DNA from 3 places in the Streptomyces sp. GDS52 genome. Region 1 is predicted to be linked to each of the others. Evidence: riboswitches for the same ligand, from Rfam matches in the RefSeq annotation. Region 1 holds a riboswitch; each other region holds the start of a gene.
What was found. A riboswitch is a leader RNA that binds a small molecule or an ion and turns the genes downstream of it on or off. The one in region 1 is predicted to bind cobalamin.
Positions count from the first base shown of each region.

Region 2: linked by a shared signal. The riboswitch ahead of ACTWJ9_RS26365 (cobalamin biosynthesis protein) and the one ahead of ACTWJ9_RS23725 (prenyltransferase/squalene oxidase repeat-containing protein) in region 1 are both predicted to bind cobalamin.
Region 3: linked by a shared signal. The riboswitch ahead of ACTWJ9_RS06340 (energy-coupling factor ABC transporter permease) and the one ahead of ACTWJ9_RS23725 (prenyltransferase/squalene oxidase repeat-containing protein) in region 1 are both predicted to bind cobalamin.

Region 1 is NZ_CM125966.1:5,207,640-5,214,600, reverse strand. It holds gene ACTWJ9_RS23760 (hypothetical protein) at 1-97, shown strand, start outside; gene ACTWJ9_RS23755 (hypothetical protein) at 230-523, shown strand; gene ACTWJ9_RS23750 (hypothetical protein) at 601-726, shown strand; gene ACTWJ9_RS23745 (prenyltransferase) at 764-1,840, opposite strand; gene ACTWJ9_RS23740 (class I SAM-dependent methyltransferase) at 1,837-2,625, opposite strand; gene ACTWJ9_RS23735 (glycosyltransferase family 4 protein) at 2,619-4,046, opposite strand; gene ACTWJ9_RS23730 (TetR family transcriptional regulator) at 4,380-5,000, shown strand; adenosylcobalamin-variant (AdoCbl-variant) riboswitch at 5,203-5,299, shown strand; gene ACTWJ9_RS23725 (prenyltransferase/squalene oxidase repeat-containing protein) at 5,423-6,679, shown strand; gene ACTWJ9_RS23720 (SCO2322 family protein) at 6,676-6,961, shown strand, end outside.
Region 2 is NZ_CM125966.1:5,781,967-5,788,927, reverse strand. It holds gene ACTWJ9_RS26375 (inorganic phosphate transporter) at 28-1,275, shown strand; gene ACTWJ9_RS26370 (hypothetical protein) at 1,307-1,528, shown strand; cobalamin riboswitch at 1,659-1,797, shown strand; gene ACTWJ9_RS26365 (cobalamin biosynthesis protein) at 1,923-2,903, shown strand; gene ACTWJ9_RS26360 (cobyric acid synthase) at 2,900-4,435, shown strand; gene cobN (cobaltochelatase subunit CobN) at 4,432-6,961, shown strand, end outside.
Region 3 is NZ_CM125966.1:1,405,151-1,412,111, forward strand. It holds gene ACTWJ9_RS06315 (ABC transporter ATP-binding protein) at 1-418, opposite strand, end outside; gene ACTWJ9_RS06320 (ABC transporter ATP-binding protein) at 411-1,409, opposite strand; gene ACTWJ9_RS06325 (ABC transporter permease) at 1,406-2,338, opposite strand; gene ACTWJ9_RS06330 (ABC transporter permease) at 2,344-3,312, opposite strand; gene ACTWJ9_RS06335 (ABC transporter substrate-binding protein) at 3,333-4,928, opposite strand; cobalamin riboswitch at 5,106-5,314, shown strand; gene ACTWJ9_RS06340 (energy-coupling factor ABC transporter permease) at 5,345-6,100, shown strand; gene ACTWJ9_RS06345 (energy-coupling factor ABC transporter substrate-binding protein) at 6,097-6,462, shown strand; gene cbiQ (cobalt ECF transporter T component CbiQ) at 6,469-6,961, shown strand, end outside.

The DNA of each region.
Region 1 (6,961 bases):
CCTGGCCGTCGAACAGCGCGGAGCGGCCCTCGTCGCCCAGACGCAGGACGGCCGCCGCGGCGTGCTCCAGGACACCTCCGGCATCCAGCGCGGCTGACCCCGCTCCATGCCGTACGGCCCCTCGCCCTGCCGGGCGGGGGGCCGTTGTCGTGCAGCTGAATTCCCGCGGAATTCCCGGTGTTGACCGTCGTCCGGGTTTGCATCGGGATTCCGGGGCCAGACGGACATCATGTCCCCTCGAAATCGCACGGGTTCCACTTCCGCGGGGACGGTCGTCGCGGTGATCGCGGACATCATGGCCGTCATTCTCGGACTGTGGATTCTGATGTACCTGTTGGACGCCAACCGGGCCAACGACCTGGTGCAGTTCGTCCATGACGCGGCCTCCTGGCTGGCCGGCTGGTCGCGTGACCTGTTCACGTTCGACGCGGAGTGGGCGCGGGTGGTCGCCGGATACGGACTGGCCGCGGTCGTCTACCTGTTCATCGGCCACGCCATCGCCGACCGCCTCCACCGGCGCTGATCCACACCCCCACGCCCCTCCGACCCACGACCCGGCCACCGCCCGAGCGGCCGGTCGCGTGACCGGGGGGTCTGGGGGTGTCCCCCGGAGAACACAGCACGTTCGACGCGGAGTGGGCGCGGGTGGGCGCCGGATACGGACCGGCCGCGGTCGTCCACCTGTTCATCGGCCACGCCATCGCCGACCGCCTCCACCGGCGCTGACCGGACCTCCCCGGCCCCTTCTCCGCGCTTGAGCCTCTCAGACCAGAGCGCAGCAGTCCGGGTCGAGGCCTCGGGGGAGGCGGTCGCCGCCGAACACCGCGCAGGTGGCCTCGTGGCCGCCGAGCGCGGCGACGGCCAGCAACAGCGAGCCGGCCGTCCAGGTGGTCAGCTCGACCGGCCAGACCGCCTCGTCGTCGAAGACGTACCCCGTCCAGTACAGGCCGCTCTCCGGATCGCGCAGGTGCTGGATGGACTGGAGGATCTCCAGCGCCCAGTCGGACTCGCCCGTCGCCCACAGGGCCAGGGCGAGTTCGGCCGACTCCCCGCCGGTCACCCACGGGTTGGGGATCACGCAGCGCACCCCGAGTCCGGGGACGACGAAACGGTCCCAGCCCTCCGCGATCCGGGCCTTGGCCTCCGTGTCGGTGAGGGCGCCGCCCAGTACGGGGTAGTACCAGTCCATCGAGTAGCGGTTCTTGTCGAGGAACCGCTCCGGGTGGTGCCGGATCGCGTGCCGGAGCGCGCCCGCCGCCAACTCCCAGTCCGGCTGCGGCTCTTCCCGCTGCTCGGCGATGGCCAGCGCACAGCGCAGCGCGTGGTGGACGGAGGAGCAGCCGGTGAGCAGCGCGTCGGTGGTGGGCGTGCCGTCGTCGTCGCGCCGCCAGCCGATCTGCCCGCCGGGCTGCTGCAGTTTCAGCACGTACTCCACCGCCGCGTACACGGTGGGCCACAGGCGGTCCAGGAAGGTGTCGTCGCCGGTGGAGAGGTAGTGGTGCCAGACGCCGACGGCGATGTAGGCGACGAAGTTGGTCTCCCGGCCCCGGTCGGTGACGTCGAGCGGGTCGCCGTCGGCGTACGCCGCGTACCAGGAGCCGTCCGCCAACTGGTGCCTGGCCAGCCACAGGTAGGCCCGCTCGGCGGCCTCGTGGGCGCCCGCGGCGTCCAGCGCCATGGCGGCCTCGACGTGGTCCCACGGGTCGAGGTGGTGTCCGCGGAACCACGGGATCGCCCCGTCCTCACGCTGCACGGCGAGGATGCCCGCGACGGTCGCGGCGGCCTGCCCGGCGGTGAGGACCCCGGGCAGGACGAGGTGTTCTGTCCGGGAAGTGGTCACTTGGCCGCCGCCACGGTCTCGGTGCCCGCCCCCGTGTCGGCATCGGCGCCTGACCCGGCCTCGGTGCGCGGCAGATGCGGTTTGGTCGCGTACGCCACGAAGCTCTTGCCCATCACCGGGTTCAGGGTCCGCTCCGCGATGCGGGTCGCCAGCGGCTTCTTCATGATGTCCCAGACCAGCAGCTTGTGGTACGCCCGCACCGGCAGCGCCTTGTCGTTGTCCACGCCGAAGGCGCACTTCAGCCACCAGTACGGCGAGTGCAGCGCGTGCGCGTGGTGGGTGCCGTAGGGGCGCAGGCCGGCCTCGCGCATCCTGGCCAGCAGTTCGTCGGCCTTGTAGATGCGGATGTGGCCGCCCTCGACCTCGTGGTAGGCGTCGGACAGGGTCCAGCACACCTTCTCGGGCCCGTAGCGCGGGACGGTGACCGCGATGCGGCCGCCGGGCCTGAGCACGCGGACCATCTCGGCGAGGACGCCCTTGTCGTCGGGGATGTGCTCCATCACCTCGGAGATGATCACGACGTCGAAGGACGCGTCGGGGAAGGGCAGCGCGAGGGCGTCGCCCTCCATCGCCGTGGCGGTGGCCCCGGCGGGCACCTCCCCGGCCTCCTTCATCGCCGCGAACCACTTGGCGACCTCGCGGATCTCCTCGCCGTTCTGGTCCAGTGCCACGACCCGCGCCCCGCGCCGGTAGCACTCGAACGCGTGCCGGCCGGCTCCGCACCCGAGGTCCAGGACACGGTCGCCCGGGGCGAGCGGGAACCGGGAGAAGTCGACGGTCAGCACGTGGCCCTGCTTTCGCGGTGGGAGGTGACGGGTTCTTCTACGACGAGCGCCGGGGCCGCCACGGGACCGGCGACGACGGGACCGGCGCCCGCGGTCGCCGCGGCCTCTGCGGTCCCCGCGCCGGCCATCGCCTCGCGGTAACGGGCCACCGTGCCCTCGGCCGCGCGGGCCCAGGTGAAGTGCCGCAGCACCCGCTCCCGGCCGGCCGCGCCGAGCCGCGCGCGCAGTTCGGGGTCGCCGAGCAGTCGGTTCAGTCCGGCGGCCAGCGCGCCCGCGTCGCCGGGCGGGACGGCCAGGCAGGTCTCACCGTCGCGGCCGGCCACCTCCGGGATCGCGCCGCCGGTCGTGGCGAGCAGCGGCGTGCCCGTGGCCATGGCCTCGGCGGCCGGGAGCGAGAAGCCCTCGTACAGCGACGGCACGCAGGCGACCTGGGCGGAGCGCACGAGGTCGACCAGTTCCGCGTCCGAGATGCCCTTGACGAACTCGACGGCGCCCTCGAGCCCGTAGCGCTCCACCGCGTCGGCGACGGGCCCCTTGGCGGGGCGCTTGCCGACCACGACGAGGTGGGCCTCGGGCTGCTCGACGCGGACCTTCGCCAGTGCCTCGACGAGGAAGACCAGGCCCTTGAGCGGCACGTCCGCACTGGACGTGGTCACGATCCGGCCCGGCACGACGGGCACCGAGGCGTCCGGCGAGAACAGGTCGGTGTCGGCGCCGATGTGGACGACGTGGATCCGGTCCTGCCGTACGCCCAGGTGGTCGACGATCTCGTCGCGGGAGGTGCCGGAGACGGTGAGCACGGAGGGCAGCCGGCGGGCCACCCGCTTCTGCATCCTGGTGAAGGCGTACCAGCGGCGCACCGAGGCGCGGCGCCGTCTGCTCCCGGCGGCGTCCAGCTCCAGCTGCCGGTCGACGGTGATGGGGTGGTGGATCGTGGTCACCAGGGGTGCGCCGAGGTCGCCGAGCAGGCCGTAGCCGAGCGTCTGGTTGTCGTGCACGACGTCGAAGTCGCCGCGCCGGTCCCGCAGATGGCGGCGGGCCCGCAGGGAGAAGGTCAGCGGTTCGGGGAAGCCGCCGGTCCACATCGTGCCGACCTCGAGCGCGTCGATCCAGTCGCGGTACTCGCCGCGGCCCGGGGTGCGGAAGGGGTCGGGCTGGCGGTAGAGGTCGAGGCTGGGCAGCTCGGTGAGGCTCAGTCCGTCGTGGCCCTCGTCGAGGACGGGGTAGGGCTGGGCGCCGATGACCTCGACCTGGTGCCCGAGGCGGACGAGTTCGCGGGAGAGGTGGCGTACGTAGACGCCCTGTCCGCCGCAGAACGGGTTCCCCTTGTAGGTGAGGAGTGCGATGCGGAGCGGTCGCATGCCGTCGGCGGCGGCGGAGGGACCCCGCGAGGGCCCGGCCTGACTGGCCTCAGCGGTCACCCTGGGCCCCCTTCTCCCTGCACGGTCCCGCGACTCTACGTCGGGACGTTAACCTGGAACAAGTTTCAGAGTTGATCGTTCCGCGGCTCCGAATCTACCGGCAGGTAGGGACGCCGGAAGCAGTGGATCAGGTGATTCACGCCACGACGGGACGCGTGCCATGCTGTCCGATCACCACCCCTCACCGACGGTCACGGAACGGGGCCCATGCCCACGGAAGCCCACACCGAGAAGGCGGCCGAGGCGGCGACGCCGCCCAAGCCGAACAAGGCCGGCAGGACCGCCAGGACCTCCAGGACCGACAAGTCCGGCGAGGCGGACAAGGCGGCGCTCATGGACGCCGGTGCCACCGGAGCCTCCCCCACCTCACCCCTGACCGAGCGGCAGGAGGCGCGCAGGCGCCGCATCCTGGACGCGAGCGCCCGGCTGGCCGGCCGGGGCGGCTTCGACGCGGTGCAGATGCGGGAGGTCGCGGAGTCCTCACAGGTGGCGCTGGGCACGCTGTACCGCTACTTCCCGTCCAAGATCCACCTGCTGGTGGCCACGATGCAGGACCAGCTGGAGCGCATGCACCGCACCCTGCGGAAGAAGCCCCCGGCGGGCGACACGGCCGCGGAACGGGTCACCGGGACCCTGATGCTGGCCTTCCGCGCGCTCCAGCGCGAGCCGCAGCTGGCCGACGCGATGGTGCGCGCGCTGACCTTCGCGGACCGCAGCGTGAGCCCGGAGGTCGACCAGGTCTCCCGCCGGACGACGATGATCATCCTGGACGCCATGGACCTCGGGGAGCCCACACCGGACCAGCTCGCCGCGGTCCGCGTCATCGAGCACACCTGGCACTCGGCCCTGATCACCTGGCTGTCGGGGCGCGCCTCGATCGCCCAGGTCAGGATCGACATCGAGACGGCGTGCCGACTGATCGACCGGACGGCACCGAAGGATGGAGCGCCGTGAAGTCGAAACGTTCGACGCCCTTCCGTCAGCCGCCGCGTGCCGCTCTCACTCCCCTGACCGGTCACCCTTCGGCCGTCCATGGACCGATTGCGCGTGAACGGTTGACCGACGGGGCGGGCCGGTCCATGGCGACGTGACCTCGGCCGCCTCGGTTCACGCCACTTCCGACCACTTTCTTACGTACGGGTAGAGTGACGGCGTCGTCATCACCCGTACGGGGGAAAGCCGGTGCAATTCCGGCGCTGACCCGCAACCGTGAGCCGTCCCCCGGGACGGCGAGCCGGAACGCCCCGGACGGTTCGTGACCGGCTCACGCGCCCGGCGGCCCGCCGGGGCGCGGCACCGTCGAGGTTTACGGAGCCGAGCCGCCGGGATGTCCCGTGCTGCCTGGCTCCCCAGTGGGAAAGAGGCATCCGCCGATCATGAACGTCCGTAGCAGCGCAGCGGTTCTGGCCGCCGTCGCCGTGATCGGTGCCGCCGTACCGGCCGCCGCCGACTCGTCCCCGTCCCCCTCACCGTCCCAACAGCCCCTGCCCGCCGCCCTGTACGGCGACGGCGATCCGCAGTACGACGGCGTGTGGCGGCAGTCGCTCGCCCTGCTCGCCCAGCACACGGTGGGCGTCGAGCCGCCGAAGTCGTCCGTCGACTGGCTGGCGGGGCAGCAGTGCGCCGACGGCTCGTTCGCCCCGTACCGTGCGGACACCGGCACGGCGTGCGACGCCACGACCATGGTCGACACCAACCAGACCGCCGCCGCCGTCCAGGCCCTCGCCGCCCTCGGCGGGCACGACGCCGTCGTCGGCAAGGCCGTCGACTGGCTGAAGTCCGTGCAGAACGAGGACGGCGGCTGGGGCTACATGGCGGGCGGGGACAGCGACGCCAACTCCACCTCCGTGGTCATCGGCGCGCTCACCGCGACGGGCGAGAAGCCGGCCGAGGCGGTCAAGGACGGCAAGTCCCCCTACGACGCCCTGCTGAAGCTGGCGCTGCCGTGCGACGACGAGGGTGACGGCGCGGGCGCGTTCGCCTTCCAGCCGGGCAAGAAGGGCGAACTGGTCGCCAATACCGACGCCACGGCGGCGGGCGTGGCCGGCTCCCTCGGCGCGGGCCTGGTGGTCGAACCCGGCAAGGGCGAGTCGGCGGACGCCGGTTGCGAGAAGGCGGACACGCCCGAGCAGGCCGCCGCCAACGGCGCCGCCCACCTCGCCGGCGTACTCGCCGGGGACGACCACCTCGTCTCCGCCCTCCCCGGCTCCGAGGACCAGCCCGACTACGGCAACACCGCCGACGCGGTGGTCGCGCTCGCCGCGCAGGGCGCCACCGGGCAGGCCGCGAAGTCCGCGGCCTGGCTGGCGGAGAACGCCGCCGACTGGGCCGCCCAGAGCGGCCCCGCCGCCTACGCCCAGCTGATCTTCGCCGCCCACGCGACCGGCACCGACCCGCGCGCCTTCGGCGGCACCGACCTGGTGAAGCAGCTCTCGGCGACCGGGCCGGCCGCCGGGGAGTCCTCGCGGACGGCGAACGACGACAAGGCCGGACAGGACGAGAAGGCCGCGAAGGCCGCGTCGGACTCCGGGTCCGGCCTCCGGTGGACCCTCTCGATCGTCGGTGTCTGCCTCGTCGCCGCTGTCGGCGCCGTCTTCCTGCTGCGCGGCCGGAGCCGGAAGCAGCAGTCGTGATCCGCCGGGCCACCGTGCTGTTCCTGGCCGCGCTCCTGCCGCTGCTGGCGGGCGTGGGCCAGGCGCAGGCCGCCGGCTACCGGTACTGGTCGTTCTGGGACCTGGACGGCGACGCGTGGACGTACGCCACCCAGGGGCCCTCGACGGCCCGTCCCGCCGACGGCGACGTCCAGGGTTTCCGGTTCGCCGTCAGCGAGGACTCCGCCGACGCGACGCGGCCCCGGGGCGCCGCCGACTTCGCCGCGATCTGCGCGAAGACCCCGGCGAAGGACGGTGAGAAGC
Region 2 (6,961 bases), 570 kb from region 1:
AATGACTTCGAACGATTGCCTGGGTAAATGGAAAGCTTCTCGCTGATCCTCGCGATTGTGGTGGTAACCGCACTCGCGTTCGATTTCACGAACGGTTTCCACGACACCGCGAACGCGATGGCGACAACCATTTCGACCGGTGCTCTCAAGCCCAAGGTCGCGGTGGCCATGTCCGCCGTGCTGAACCTGGTGGGCGCCTTCCTCTCCGTGGAGGTCGCCAACACGATCTCCAAAGGCCTCGTCGACGAGGCCGGCATCCGTCCCGAGGTCATCTTCGCCGCACTGGTCGGCGCGATCCTCTGGAACCTCCTGACCTGGCTGGTCGGTCTGCCGTCCAGCTCCTCGCACGCCCTGATGGGCGGCCTGATCGGTGCCACCGTCGCCTCGGCGGGCTTCGGCGCGGTGCACGGCGACGTCCTGGTCACCAAGGTGCTGATCCCCGCGATCGCCGCGCCGCTGGTCGCCGGCCTCGCCGCGATGTTCGCCACGCGGCTGACCTACCGTCTGGGCAAGAAGGCCGACGGCAAGGCGTCCGAGAAGGGCTACCGGGCGGGTCAGATCGCCTCCGCCGGCCTCGTCTCCGTGGCCCACGGCACCAACGACGCGCAGAAGACGATGGGCATCATCACCCTGGCCCTGGTCGCCGGCGGCGCCCTCGCCCCGGCCTCCGACCCGCCCCTGTGGGTCATCGTCTCCGCGGGCGTCGCCATCGCGCTCGGCACCTACCTCGGCGGCTGGCGCATCATCCGCACGATGGGCAAGGGCCTGACGGACCTCCAGCCGCAGCAGGGCTTCGCCGCCCAGACCAGCGCCGCGACGGTCATCCTGGCCTCCTCCCACCTCGGCTTCTCCCTCTCCACCACGCACTCGGTCTCCGGTGCCGTGATGGGTGCGGGCCTGGGCCGCAAGGGCGGTGTCGTCCGCTGGTCGACGGCCACCCGGATGTTCGTCGCCTGGGGTCTGACGCTGCCGGCGGCGGCCCTGGTCGGGGCCATCGCCGAACTGGTCTGCCGAGCCGGCAGCTGGGGCACCGCCGTCGTCGCCGTCTTCCTGGTCGCCTCCAGCGCGGCGATCTGGAAGATCTCCCGGCGGGAGGTCATCGACCACACCAACGTCAACGGCCACGATGAGGCCGACGGTTCAGCCGCCGCCGAGGAGTCGGCCGGCGTGGTGACCGCCGCCATGGCCGCGGTGACCCCGCCCCCGGCCGGCGAGCTCTCGGCCACCATCCCGGCCCCGGCCGCCGCCGACCCGCCCGCCAAGACCACCGTCTGACCGCGCCCCGGCACGAAGGAAGAAGAGCACCATGCAGATCGACTGGGCGGCCCTCGGTTCCGTCTTCGGCGTCAGCCTCGTGGTCACCGTGGCTCTGGTGGCCCTGTTCACCCTCGGCATCGTCGGCCTGTCCCGCCATGAGCAGGCCGTGGCCCAGGGCCAGTCCGCGGCCCTGGCGGTCGCCGGCGCCTACGCCTGCTTCGCGGCCTGCACGGCGGCGGTGGCGTACGGGATCTATCTGATCATGGCCTGATCAAGGTCGTCTCCGTCCGACGGGCGGTGCGGGGCTTCACGCCCCGCACCGCCCGTTCGCGTTCCCCCCACCCGAACCCCTCTGTGGGTCTCAGCACACTTCAGCCTCGCAGGTCAAAGGCAGGTTGACGGTTCTTCCGGACCGTGGTGGACTGCCGGATGCCAATGCGGCGGCAGGAGAGGAAGCCGGTGGAAGTCCGGCGCGGTCCCGCCACTGTCACCGGGGTGAACACCCCGGGAGCCAGGAACTCTCACCGCCGGTCTCGTCGAACCAGGGCGTGGACACCCTGAGTGAGGACATATCGCCATGCCCGGCTGCCCGTCGAGGTCGACCAGCGACGTTCCCCCCCGACTCGGGGCGGACCTGTCCACCGGATCCCCCACCGGCTGAACCCATGGGTGCCGATCGCGAGTTCGCGTACGGCGCCGCCGCCGGCCTCCTCGGCGACCTGCTCCTCGGCGATCCCCGCCGGGGACATCCGGTCGCCGCTTTCGGGCGGGCCGCGGCTGCCGTGGAACGGATGCTGTGGCGGGACGACCGCGGCCGGGGCGCGTTGCACACCGCCGTCTGCGTCGGCGGTGCCGTCGCGCTGGGGAGCCTTGCCGCCCGGTGCGTACGGTCCTCCCCCGCCGCCTCGGTCGCCCTGACCGGCGCCGCCACCTGGGCCGTCGTCGGCGGGACGTCGCTGGCCCGGGAAGCCCGTGCCATCGGACGGTCCCTGGAGACCGGGACCACCGAGGGCCTCGAGGCGGCGCGGGCCCGGCTGCCGCACCTGTGCGGGCGGGACCCGCAGGCGCTGGACGCCGACGGGATCGCCCGCGCGGTGGTGGAGTCCGTCGCCGAGAACACCTCCGACGCCGTGGTGGGCGCCCTGGTGTGGGGCGCCGTCGCCGGGGTGCCGGGACTGCTCGGGTTCCGGGCCGTCAACACCCTGGACGCCATGGTCGGCCACAAGTCGCCCCGTCACCGGCGCTACGGCTGGGCCTCCGCCCGCCTCGACGACGTCGCCGGGTGGCCCGGGGCGCGGCTGACCGCCGTACTCGCCGCGGTCGCCGGACCGGACCCGCAGGGCGCCCTGCGGGCGTGGCGCGCGGATGCCGCGAAGCACCCCAGCCCCAACGCCGGCCCCGTGGAGGCCTCCTTCGCGGGCGCGCTCGGCGTGCGGCTCGGCGGAACACTGTCCTACGCCGGACGGGTCGAACACCGGCCCGTCCTCAACGGCACCGGCCGTCCCGTGGCCGTGGCGGACATCGACCGGGCGGTACGGCTCTCACGGCGCGTCGGCTGGCTGACGCTCGGCGTCGGTGCCGCCGCGCGGATCGCCGGTACGCGGATCGCCGCCGCACGGATCGCAGGGAAGGGACACAGGTCATGAGCGGTGGGGGTCTGCTGGTCGCCGGTACCACCTCGGACGCCGGCAAGAGCGTGGTGACCGCCGGGATCTGCCGGTGGCTGGTACGGCAGGGCGTCAAGGTCGCGCCGTTCAAGGCACAGAACATGTCGCTGAACTCGTTCGTGACCCGCGAGGGCGCCGAGATCGGGCGGGCGCAGGCCATGCAGGCCCAGGCCTGCCGGGTCGAGCCGACCGCGCTGATGAACCCCGTGCTGCTCAAGCCGGGCGGGGAGCGGAGCAGCCAGGTGGTGCTGCTGGGCAAGGCGGTCGGCGAGATGAGCGCGCGCGGCTACCACGGCGGGCGGCAACAGCAACTGCTGGGCACGGTGCTGGACTGCCTCGCGCAGTTGCGGGGCACGTATGACGCGGTGATCTGTGAGGGGGCCGGCAGCCCGGCCGAGATCAACCTGCGGCGCACCGACATCGTGAACATGGGGATCGCCAGGAACGCCGGGCTCCCCGTCCTCGTCGTCGGCGACATCGATCGCGGCGGCGTCTTCGCCTCCTTCTTCGGCACCGTCGCCCTGCTCTCCCCCGAGGACCAGGCGCTGGTCGCCGGGTTCCTGGTGAACAAGTTCCGGGGCGACGTGTCGTTGCTGGAGCCGGGCCTCGACATGCTGCACGGCCTGACCGGGCGGCACACGTACGGCGTGCTGCCCTTCCGGCACGGGCTCGGTATCGACGAGGAGGACGGGTTGGCGGTGTCCCTGCGCGGCGCCGTGCGGGAGTCGGCCGTCGCCCCGCCGGTCGGCGAGGACGTGCTGCGGGTCGCCGTGTGCGCGGTGCCGCTGATGTCCAACTTCACGGACGTGGACGCGCTGGCCGCCGAACCGGGCGTCGTCGTGCGGTTCGTGGACCGGCCCGAGGAACTGGCCGACGCCGACCTCGTCGTCCTGCCCGGAACCCGCGGAACCGTGCGGGCCCTTCAGTGGCTGCACGAGCGGGGGCTGGCGGCCGCCCTGCGGCGGCGGGCCGCCGAAGGGCGGCCCGTGCTGGGGATCTGCGGGGGTTACCAGATCCTCGGCGAACACATCGAGGACGAGGTCGAAAGCCGCGCGGGGCACGTCGACGGGCTCGGACTGCTGCCCGTACGGGTGCGGTTCGCGCGGGAGAAGACGCTGACCCGGCCCACCGGGGAAGCCCTCGGCGAGCGGGTCGAGGGGTACGAGATCCACCACGGGGTCGCCGACGTACGGGGAGGCACGGCGTTCCTCTCCGATGACAGTGGACACGGCCTGGACGGCTGCCGGGTCGGCCAGACCTGGGGCACGCACTGGCACGGCTCACTGGAGTCCGACGGCTTCCGCCGGGCCTTCCTGCGCGAGGTGGCCGCCGCCGCGGGGCGCCGTTTCGTGCCGGCCCCCGACACCTCCTTCGCCGCGCTGCGCGAGGAGCAGCTCGACCGGCTCGGCGACCTGATCGAACAGCACGCGGACACGGACGCGCTCTGGCGGCTCATCGAGTCGGGCGCGCCGCAAGGACTGCCTTTCATTCCACCGGGAGCACCCGCATGAGCACAGTGTTGTTGTTGTCGACCGCCGACACGGACCTGCTGGCGGCCCGCGCCGCCACCGGCGTCTCCTACCGGATCGGCAACCCGACCCGCGTGGACGTGGCGGCCGGACTGCCCGCGCTGCTCGACGGCGCGGACCTCGCCGTCGTACGGCTGCTGGGCGGCAGACGCGCCTGGGAGGACGGGCTCGCGGCGCTCAGGGCGTCCGGCGTCCCGACGGTGCTGCTCGGCGGGGAGAGCGTGCCGGACGCGGAGCTCATGGCCGAGTCGTCGGTGCCCGCGGGCGTCGTGGCGGAGGCGCTGAAGTACCTGGTGGAGGGCGGCCCCGACAACCTGGCCGAGCTGGCCCGGTTCCTGTCGGACACCGTGCTGCTCACCGGCGAGGGCTTCGAGGAGCCGCGGAAGATGCCGGAGTACGGGGTGCACGGCTCCCGTACCGTCTCGCCGGACCGTCCGACCGTCGGCGTGCTCTTCTACCGCGCCCACGAGCTGAGCGGCAACACCGCCTTCGTGGACACGCTCTGCGACGCGATCGAGGCACACGGCGCCAACGCCCTTCCGGTGTACTGCGGTTCGCTGCGCGGCGCCGATCCCGGGCTGTACGAGATCCTCGGACGGGCGGACACCCTGGTCGCCACGGTGCTGGCGTCCGGCGGGACGCACGCCTCGCAGGCGTCCGCCGGCGGCGACGAGGAGGCCTGGGACATCGGGGCCCTGGCCGACCTGGACGTGCCGGTGCTGCAAGGGCTGTGCCTGACCTCGTCGCGCGCCGCCTGGGAGGAGTCGGACGCCGCCCTCTCCCCCATGGACGCGGCGATGCAGGTCGCCATCCCGGAGTTCGACGGACGGCTGATCACGGTCCCCTTCTCCTTCAAGGAGCAGGGCCCCGGGGACGTCCCGGTCTACGTGGCCGACCCCGAGCGGGCCGCACGCGTCGCCGGGATCGCCGTACGGCACGCCCGGCTGAAGCACCTGGACAACGCGGAGAAGAAGCTCGCGCTGATCTTCACCGCCTACCCGACCAAGCACTCCCGCGTCGGCAACGCGGTGGGGCTCGACACCCCCGCCTCGGCGGTACGGGTGCTGGACGCCCTGCGGGACGCCGGGTACGGGGTGCACGGGTACCCCGACAACGGCGACGAGTTGATCCACCGGCTCATCGAGGCGGGCGGCCACGACGTGGAGTGGCTGACGGAGGACCAGCTGGCCGCCGCGCCCGCGCGGGTGCCGCTCGCGGACTACCGGGCCTGGTTCGAGAAGCTGGACCCAAAGCTGCGGGACGCGATGACCGAGGCGTGGGGCGAACCTCCGGGTTCGCTGTACGTCGACGGCGAGGACATCGTGCTGGCCTCCCTCCAGTTCGGGAACGTCGTGGTGATGATCCAGCCGCCGCGCGGCTTCGGCGAGAACCCCATCGCCATCTACCACGACCCCGACATGCCGCCGTCGCACCACTACATGGCCGCCTACCGGTGGCTGGAAGCCGCGACATCGGAGGGGGGCTTCGGCGCCGACGCGCTCGTGCACATGGGCAAGCACGGCACCATGGAGTGGCTGCCGGGCAAGGGGCTGGGGCTGAGCGCGGGCTGCGCTCCGGACGCCGTCCTCGGCGACCTCCCGCTGATCTACCCGTTCATCGTCAACGACCCCGGCGAGGGCACCCAGGCCAAGCGGCGCGGGCACGCGACGGTGGTCGACCACCTCGTCCCGCCGATGGCCCGCGCCGACACCTACGGCGACCTGGCGAAGCTGGAGCAGCTCCTCGACGAGTACGCCCTGGTCTCCGACCTGGACCCGGACAAGGCCCCGGCGGTGCGGGCGCAGATCTGGACCCTGATCAAGGCCGCCGAACTCCACCACGACCTGCACGTGGACGACCAGCCGGACGACGACGACTTCGACTCGTTCGTCATGCACGTCGACGGCTATCTGTGCGAGATCAAGGACGTGCAGATCCGCGACGGACTGCACATCCTCGGCGGCGGCCCGGTCGGCGAGCCGCGCGTGAACCTCGTACTGGCGGTGCTGCGCGCCTCGCAGGTGTGGGGCGGACAGGCGAACGCGCTGCCGGGCCTGCGGGCCTCGCTGGCCGAGCACTTCGGGCTGGTGGAGAAGGAGTTGCTGGCCGAGCCCGGTGCCCCGCTGAAGGTGCCGGCCGAGCTGACGGACCTGGTGGACGGTCCGGCGCGGTCGGCCTCCGACGCGATCGACCTGCTGGAGCAGCTGTGCCGGCGGATCGCGGAGGGCATGGAGGAGCGCGGCTGGGCGGTCGAGCGGAGCGCGCCGCTGGTGCGCGAGGTGCTGGGCGCCGAACTCCCGGACGCGGTGGCGGTGGTGGAGTTCGCCTGCCGCGAGGTCGTCCCCCGGCTCGCCCGGACCACGGACGAGATCGGGCACATCCTGCGGGCGCTGAACGGCGGTTACGTCCCGGCGGGCCCGTCGGGTTCGCCGACGCGCGGGCTGGTCAACGTCCTGCCGACCGGCCGGAACTTCTACTCCGTCGACCCCAAGGCGATCCCGTCCCGGC
Region 3 (6,961 bases), 3.8 Mb from region 1:
CCTCGTGGGGGCGGCGGGTGAGCAGGTCGGGGGTGAGGCCGACGGTGGAGGCCAGTTCGGCGACCCGGTCGGGGGCCTCGGCGCGGCGGCCCGTGGCGCGCAGGGGTTCGGCGATCAGGTCGGCGAGGGTCAGGCGGGGGTCGGCGGAGAGGCGGGGCTGCTGGAAGACGACGCCGAAGGCGGTGCGCAGCGCGCGGGGGGCGCGGTGGCGCCAGTGGCGTACGGGGGTGCCGTCGAGGAGGAGGGTGCCGGCGTCGGGGCGGTGGAGGAGGGCGGCGACCTTGGCGAGGGTGGACTTGCCGCAGCCGCTGGGGCCGAGCAGGCCGACGGCCTCGCCGGGGGCGAGGGTGAGGGAGGCGTTCCGGACGGCGGGGGTCCGGCGGTCGTAGCCGGCGGTGATGGAGCGGAGTTCAAGCACGGACGTCCTCCAGGGCCTCGACCGGAACCGGGACCGGGTGGTGGCAGGCGACCGACGCGGTGAGGGGCGGGAGGGTGGCGCAGGTGGCCGTGGCGCGGTCGCAGCGGGGGGCGAAGGCGCAGCCCTCGGGGAGGGCGCCGAGTTCGGGGGGCATGCCGGGGATGGGGGTGAAGGCGCGGTCGGGGAGGGCGTTGAGGAGGCCTCGGCTGTAGGGGTGGCGGGGGCCGGGGGCGCCGAAGAAGGTGTCGGCGTCGGTGAGTTCGACGATGCGGCCCGCGTACATGACGGCGACCCGGTCGGCGATGCGTTCGGCTGCCGCCAGGTCGTGGGTGATCATCAGCAGGGCTCGGGCGTGGTCGGTGCCGTCGCCAGGGGCGTCGACGTGGCGGCGGAGTTCGTCGACGGTGTGGTCCACCAGGTCGCGGTCGAGGCCGGTGGTGGGTTCGTCGGCGAGCAGGAGGGGCGCGTCGCCGATGAGGGCGAGGGCGGTGGCGGCGCGTTGGGCGAGGCCGCCGGAGAGTTCGTGGGGGTGGCGGTCGAGGTGGTCGGCGGGGAAGGCGGCGCGGGCGGCGGCCTGCTCGGCGGCGGCGCGCAGGGCCGTGCGGCCGCGGACGCCGGTGAGTTCGGCGACCGTCTCCTCCACTTGGGAACGGATGGTGCGGACGGGGGTGAGGTGGGCGGCGGGGCTCTGCGGGATGAGGCCGATGCGGCGGCCGCGCACGGTGCGGGCGAGGGTGCGTTCGTCGGCGGTGAGCAGGTCGAGGTCGCCGAGCAGGGCGTGGCCGGCGGTCTGGGCGTTGGCGGGGAGCAGGCCGAGCAGGGCGGAGGCCAGGACGGACTTGCCGCAGCCGCTCTCGCCGATCAGGGCGAGGCATTCGCCGGGTACGACGTCGAAGTGGGCGTCGGTGACGGCGGCGATGCGGCCGCCGCCGGGTACCAGGAAGCGGACCGACAGTCCGCGGACCGACAGCACGGGAGGTCGCTCGGTCATAGCGTCAGCTCCGATCGGCGGCGGGGGTTGATCCGCTCCCGCCAGACTCCGGCGAGTCCGGCGATGGCGAGGGTGGGGATGATCAGGAACAGGCCGGGGAAGAGGGTGGGCCACCAGTGGCCGGCGAGCAGGGAGCCACGGGCGCCCTGGATGAGGGTGCCGAGGCTGGCGGTGTGGGTGGGCAGGCCGAGGCCGAGGAAGGACAGCGCCGACTCGTGCCACATGGCGTGCGGGATCATCAGGACGGCGGCGAGGCCGGCCTGGGGCAGCACTCCGGGCAGCAGGTGCCGCAGCGCGACCCGCAGGCGGGAGGCGCCGCCGGAGACGGCGGCGTCGATGTAGGGGCGGGAGCGCAGGGAGAGGACCTCGGCGCGGACGATGCGGGCGGTGGACAGCCAGTGGGTGAGGGCGACCGAGATCACCACGGGCCAGACGCCGGGGCGGAACAGGGCGACGATGAAGATGCCGAGCAGCAGGTGCGGGACGGAGGCGATGGTGTCGACCAGGCGCATGACGAGGCGGTCGACCCAGCCGCCGAGGGCTCCGGCGGTGGCTCCGACGGCGGTGCCGATGACGGTGGCGGTGAGCGCGGCCACGACGCCGACGAGCAGGGAGACGCGCAGGCCGTAGACGCAGCGCAGCAGCAGGTCGCGGCCGACGTCGTCGGTGCCGAAGGGGTGGGACCAGCTGGGTGGGAGGAGTTTCGAGGCGAGGTCGACGGCCTGCTGGTCGAGCTGGACCAGTGGGGGGACGAGCAGCACCGCGAGGGCGGTGAGGGCGACCAGGGTGGCGGAGACGCGCAGGCGCAGGGTGTGGGTGGAGCGGCGGGTGGTGCCGTGCGAGCGCCAGGCGGCCGCGGCGGCCGTGGGGGTGGTCGCGTCGGCCGTGGGGGTGGTCGCGTCGGCCTTCTCCGCGGTGGTGTCAGCCATGGGGATCACATCTCCTCCAGCTTGACCCTCGGGTCGATCAGTCCGTACAGGAGGTCGGCGAGGAGGTTTCCGGCGAGGACGGCGGCGGTGGCGAGGGTCGTCAGGGCGGCCAGGAGGGGGAAGTCGACGGCGGTGGCCGCCTCGACGGTGGCGGCGGCGATGCCGGGCCAGCTGAAGACGGTCTCCACCAGGAGGGCGCCGGTGATGAGTTCGGGGACGCGGGAGCCGATGAGGGTGAGCACCGGCAGCAGTCCGGAGCGCAGGGCGTGGCCGAGCAGGACGGTGCGTTCGGCGAGGCCGCGGGCGCGGGCGCCGCGCACGGGGTCCTCGGCCAGGGCGTCGCCGACGCCCTGGCGGACGTAGAGGGTGAACCAGGGCAGCTGGGAGACGGCTAGGACGCCGGCGGGCAGGATCAGGTGGCTGGTGACCTGGCCTGCGGTGACGTGTTCGCTGCCGGTGTCGGTGAGGCCGCCGGCCGGGAGGACGTCGAGGTGGAGGGCGAACATCCAGACGGCGAGCAGGGCGATCCAGAAGACCGGCGCGGCTTCCAGGGAGTAGGCGAGGGAGGTGACCGTGCGGTCGACGAGCGAGCCGGGGCGGCGGGCGGCGAGGACGCCGAGCAGGGTGCCGAGGAGGACGGCGACGGCGAACGCGACGGTGCACAGCAGGGTCGACCAGACCAGCCGTTCGCCGATCGCCTCGGCCACCGGCTGCCGCATCACGCTGGAGTGGCCGAGGTCGCCGGTGAGGGCGGAGGTCAACCACTCCCACCAGCGGACGGCGAAGGGCCGGTCCACGCCGAGGTTGTCGCGGAGCCGGTCCAGGGTTTCCTGGTCGGCGCCGAGGGCGGCGGTTCCGGCGTAGGCCTTGACGGGGTCGAACGGGGAGGCGGCGGCGAGGGCGAAGGCACCGAAGGTGACGACGAGGAGGACGGGCACGGCGAGCAGGGCCCGCCGTGCCACGAGGTGTCCCATCGCCGTCCAGGGCAGGGTCTTCAATTCTTGGGCTGCCAGTCCTCGGCGTTCCACCAGGGGCCGCTGGCGAAGCCGTGCTCGTGCGGTTCGACCTGGGTGGTGAGGTCGCCCCAGCGGTCGTCGAGGACGTAGAGGTGGTCGATGTGGGTGAGGAAGGTGTAGCCGGGGTTCTTGACGAGTGCGCGCTGGAGGTCGTCGTAGGCGGCCTTGCGGTCGTCGGGGTTCTGGGCGCGGCGGCCGGTTTCGAGGGCCTCGTCGACGGCGGGGTCGTCGTAGTGGGGCATGTTGTTGAAGCCGTCGCCGGCGAGGGAGGAGTGGAGCAGGGTGTAGAGGCCGAAGTCGGGGTCGCCGGTGCTGCCGAAGCCGGCGAGGACGGCGTCCTTGCCCATGCGGGGTTCGATGACCTCCCAGGTGGCGCCCTCGACCTTGACGTCGATGCCGGCCTTCTTGGCGTCGGAGGCGTAGGCGAGGGCGTGGTCCTGGCGGACCTTGTCGCCGGAGGGGTAGAAGAGGGTGAAGGCGGCGCGGGTGCCGTCCTTGGCGCGGATGCCGTCCGTGCCGGTCTTCCAGCCGTCGCGGTCGAGGGTCTTCTTGGCCTCGGCGAGGTCCTGGGGGCGTTCGACATCCTTGGCGTACCAGGGGTCGTCGAGGGGCAGCGGCCCGTAGGCGGGGCGGCCGGCGCCGTCGAGGATCTTGTCGACCATGGCCTGGCGGTCCACGGCGAGGTCGAGGGCGCGGCGGATCGTGGTGTCGCCGGTGATCTTGTTCCCGGTGGGGAGGGTGACGGCGCGGAAGTCGTAGGTGGTGGCCTGGTAGGTCTTGCGGCCGTCGTCGTTCTTGAAGGTGGCGGCGAGGTTGGGCGGGAGGGTCGCGCCGTCGAGGTCGCCGGAGCGCAGCCGGGTGGCGCGGACGTCGTCGTCGGCGATGATCGCCATGGTGAGCTTCTTCACCTTCGGTGCGCCGCCCCAGTAGTCGGGGTTCGCCTTGAAGGTGAGCTTCTCGCCCTTGCTCCAGCCGGTGAGGAGGTACGGTCCGGTGCCGATCGGCGCGGTGTTGAAGACGCCGGTGTTGGGGTCCTGCTCGCCCGCGACGTGTTCGGGGACGATGGGCAGGACGGTGCGGGCCGGGAAGGCCGCGTAGGGGTACTTGAGGGTGAAGACGACCTTGTCGTCGCCGTCGGCGCGGATCTCCTTGACAGCGTCCAGTTCGCTCTTGGCGGTGTTGTTGGTCTTGTCGTCGAGGACCGTCTCGTACGTGTAGACCACGTCTTCGGCGGTGAGGGGTTCGCCGTCGCTGAACTTCACGTCCGGGCGCAGGGTGTAGGTGTAGGTGCGGCCGTCGTCGGTGATCTCGGGGAGCGCCTTGGCGAGGGCGGGCTCGAGCTCCAGGTCGGCGTCCCGGGCGAGCAGCCCGTCGAAGATCTTGGAGTTGCCGTCCTTGCCGTAGCCGAGCAGGGGGCTCAGCGTGTCCGGTTCGGAGGGGACCCCGATCACCACGGAGTCGGCGGACCCGCCGCTCGCGGCGCCGTCCGTGCCGCCGCCGGGGGCCGAGCACGCGGCGACCGCGGCGGCCATGGTCGCCGCGACGGCGGCACCCTTTATTCGTCGGGTCGTCATCGAATTCCACACCTTTGCTGCCCGGATCTCGTTGTTGCATATTAGTTGCAGCAGGGTTCTGCCCAGCACCCCCTCCCCTCATTCCCGCGCTTCGGCGGACCGGGTCCGCCGGGCGCGCGCCGCCGGGCGCCGTCCGCGCGCCCCCCGGAAGTGCTTGTCAGCGGCCCGGAACGGGGTCTAGGGTCGCCACGCCTTGGTGAACGGGAAATCCGGTGCGATACCGGTGCGGCCCTCGCCACTGTGATCGGGAAGTCCGGCTCCGGCCCCAGGCCCTGTCCCCCGACAGGACCGAACGGCAGCCACTGGGTCCACCTCGGACCCGGGAAGGCGGAGCACGGGCGGTGGTACCCGTCAGCCAGGAGACCGGCCAAGGCGCGTCAACCATCCACGAGGTGCTGGAGAGGGTCTGCCGAGTCATGCACATAGCCGAGGGTTTTCTACCGCCGGCGCACGCGGTCGCCTGGGGCGTCGCGTCGGCGCCGTTCGTCGTCCACGGAGCCCGGACGCTCACCCGTGAGGTCAGGGAACATCCCGAGAGCACGCTGCTGCTGGGCGCGTCGGGAGCGTTCACCTTCGTCCTGTCCGCGCTGAAACTGCCCTCGGTGACCGGGAGTTGCTCCCATCCCACCGGTACCGGGCTGGGCGCCATCCTGTTCCGGCCGCCGGTCATGGCGGTGCTGGGCACCATCACCCTGCTGTTCCAGGCCCTGTTGCTCGCCCACGGCGGGCTGACCACGCTCGGCGCCAACGTCTTCTCGATGGCGGTCGTCGGTCCGTGGGCGGGATACGGGGTCTACCGGCTGGTGCGGCGGTCCGGGGCGCCGCTGATGGTGGCGGTGTTCTGCGGCGCGTTCGTCGCCGACCTGTCGACGTACTGCGTGACGAGTGTGCAGCTGGCGCTCGCCTTTCCCGACCCGGGGAGCGGATTCCTGGGCGCGCTGGGCAAGTTCGGCTCCGTCTTCGCCGTCACGCAGATTCCGCTCGCGGTGAGCGAGGGGCTGCTGACGGTGCTGGTGATGCGCCTGCTGGTGCAGTCCAGCAGGGGCGAACTGACCCGGCTCGGGGTGCTGGTGGCGGGGCTCGGGAAGAAGTCGGCGGGCACGGGCTCAAGCACGGGCACGGGCACGGATACGGACGCAGGCGCGGGCACGGGCGAGGCGGTGGCCCGATGAGCCGGAACGCGAAGATCAACTCCCTGTTGCTGCTTCTGGTGGCCGTGCTCGCCGTGGTGCCGCTGGTGTTCGGGCTCGGCGATCACAAGGAGGAGCCGTTCGCGGGCGCCGACGCGGAGGCGGAGGTCGCGATCACCGAGATCGACCCGGACTACGAGCCGTGGTTCTCGCCGCTGTACGAACCGCCGTCCGGGGAGATCGAGTCGGCGCTGTTCGCCCTCCAGGCGGCGATCGGCGCGGGCGTGCTCGCGTACTACTTCGGGCTGCGGCGGGGGCGCCGGCAGGGGGCGGAACGGGAGCGGGGGACCTCCACCACCGCGGCGGACGTCGACGACGCGGCCCCCGCCGGAAGCGGGGCCTGATCCCCCGTGCTGCCGATCGACGCGGCGGCGCACAGCAGCCGCTGGCGCCGCCGTCATCCCGTGGACAAGGCCGTGCTCGGGCTGGGGCTCACCGTGCTGGCGATCTCGCTGCCGCCCTGGCCGGGCGCGGCCCTGGTGCTGCTGACCGCTCTCGCGGTGCTGCTGGGCCCGGCGGGGGTGCCGGGGCGGCGGTTGTGGCGTGCCTACCGGGTGCCGCTGAGCTTCTGCGTGACCGGGGCGCTCACACTGCTGGTGCAGGTGGGCGGGCCGGGCGGGTTCGTGGCCTGGGCCGACGGCGGGCCGTTGCGCGCCGGGGAGTTGCTGCTGCGCACCTCGGCGGCCTCCCTGGGCGTGCTGCTGTTCGCCTTCACCACGCCGATGTCCGATCTGCTGCCGCGCCTGGTACGGGCCGGGGTGCCCGCTCCCCTGGTGGACGTGGCGCTGGTGACGTACCGGATGAGTTTCCTGCTGCTCGACTCGGTGCGCCGGATCGGGGACG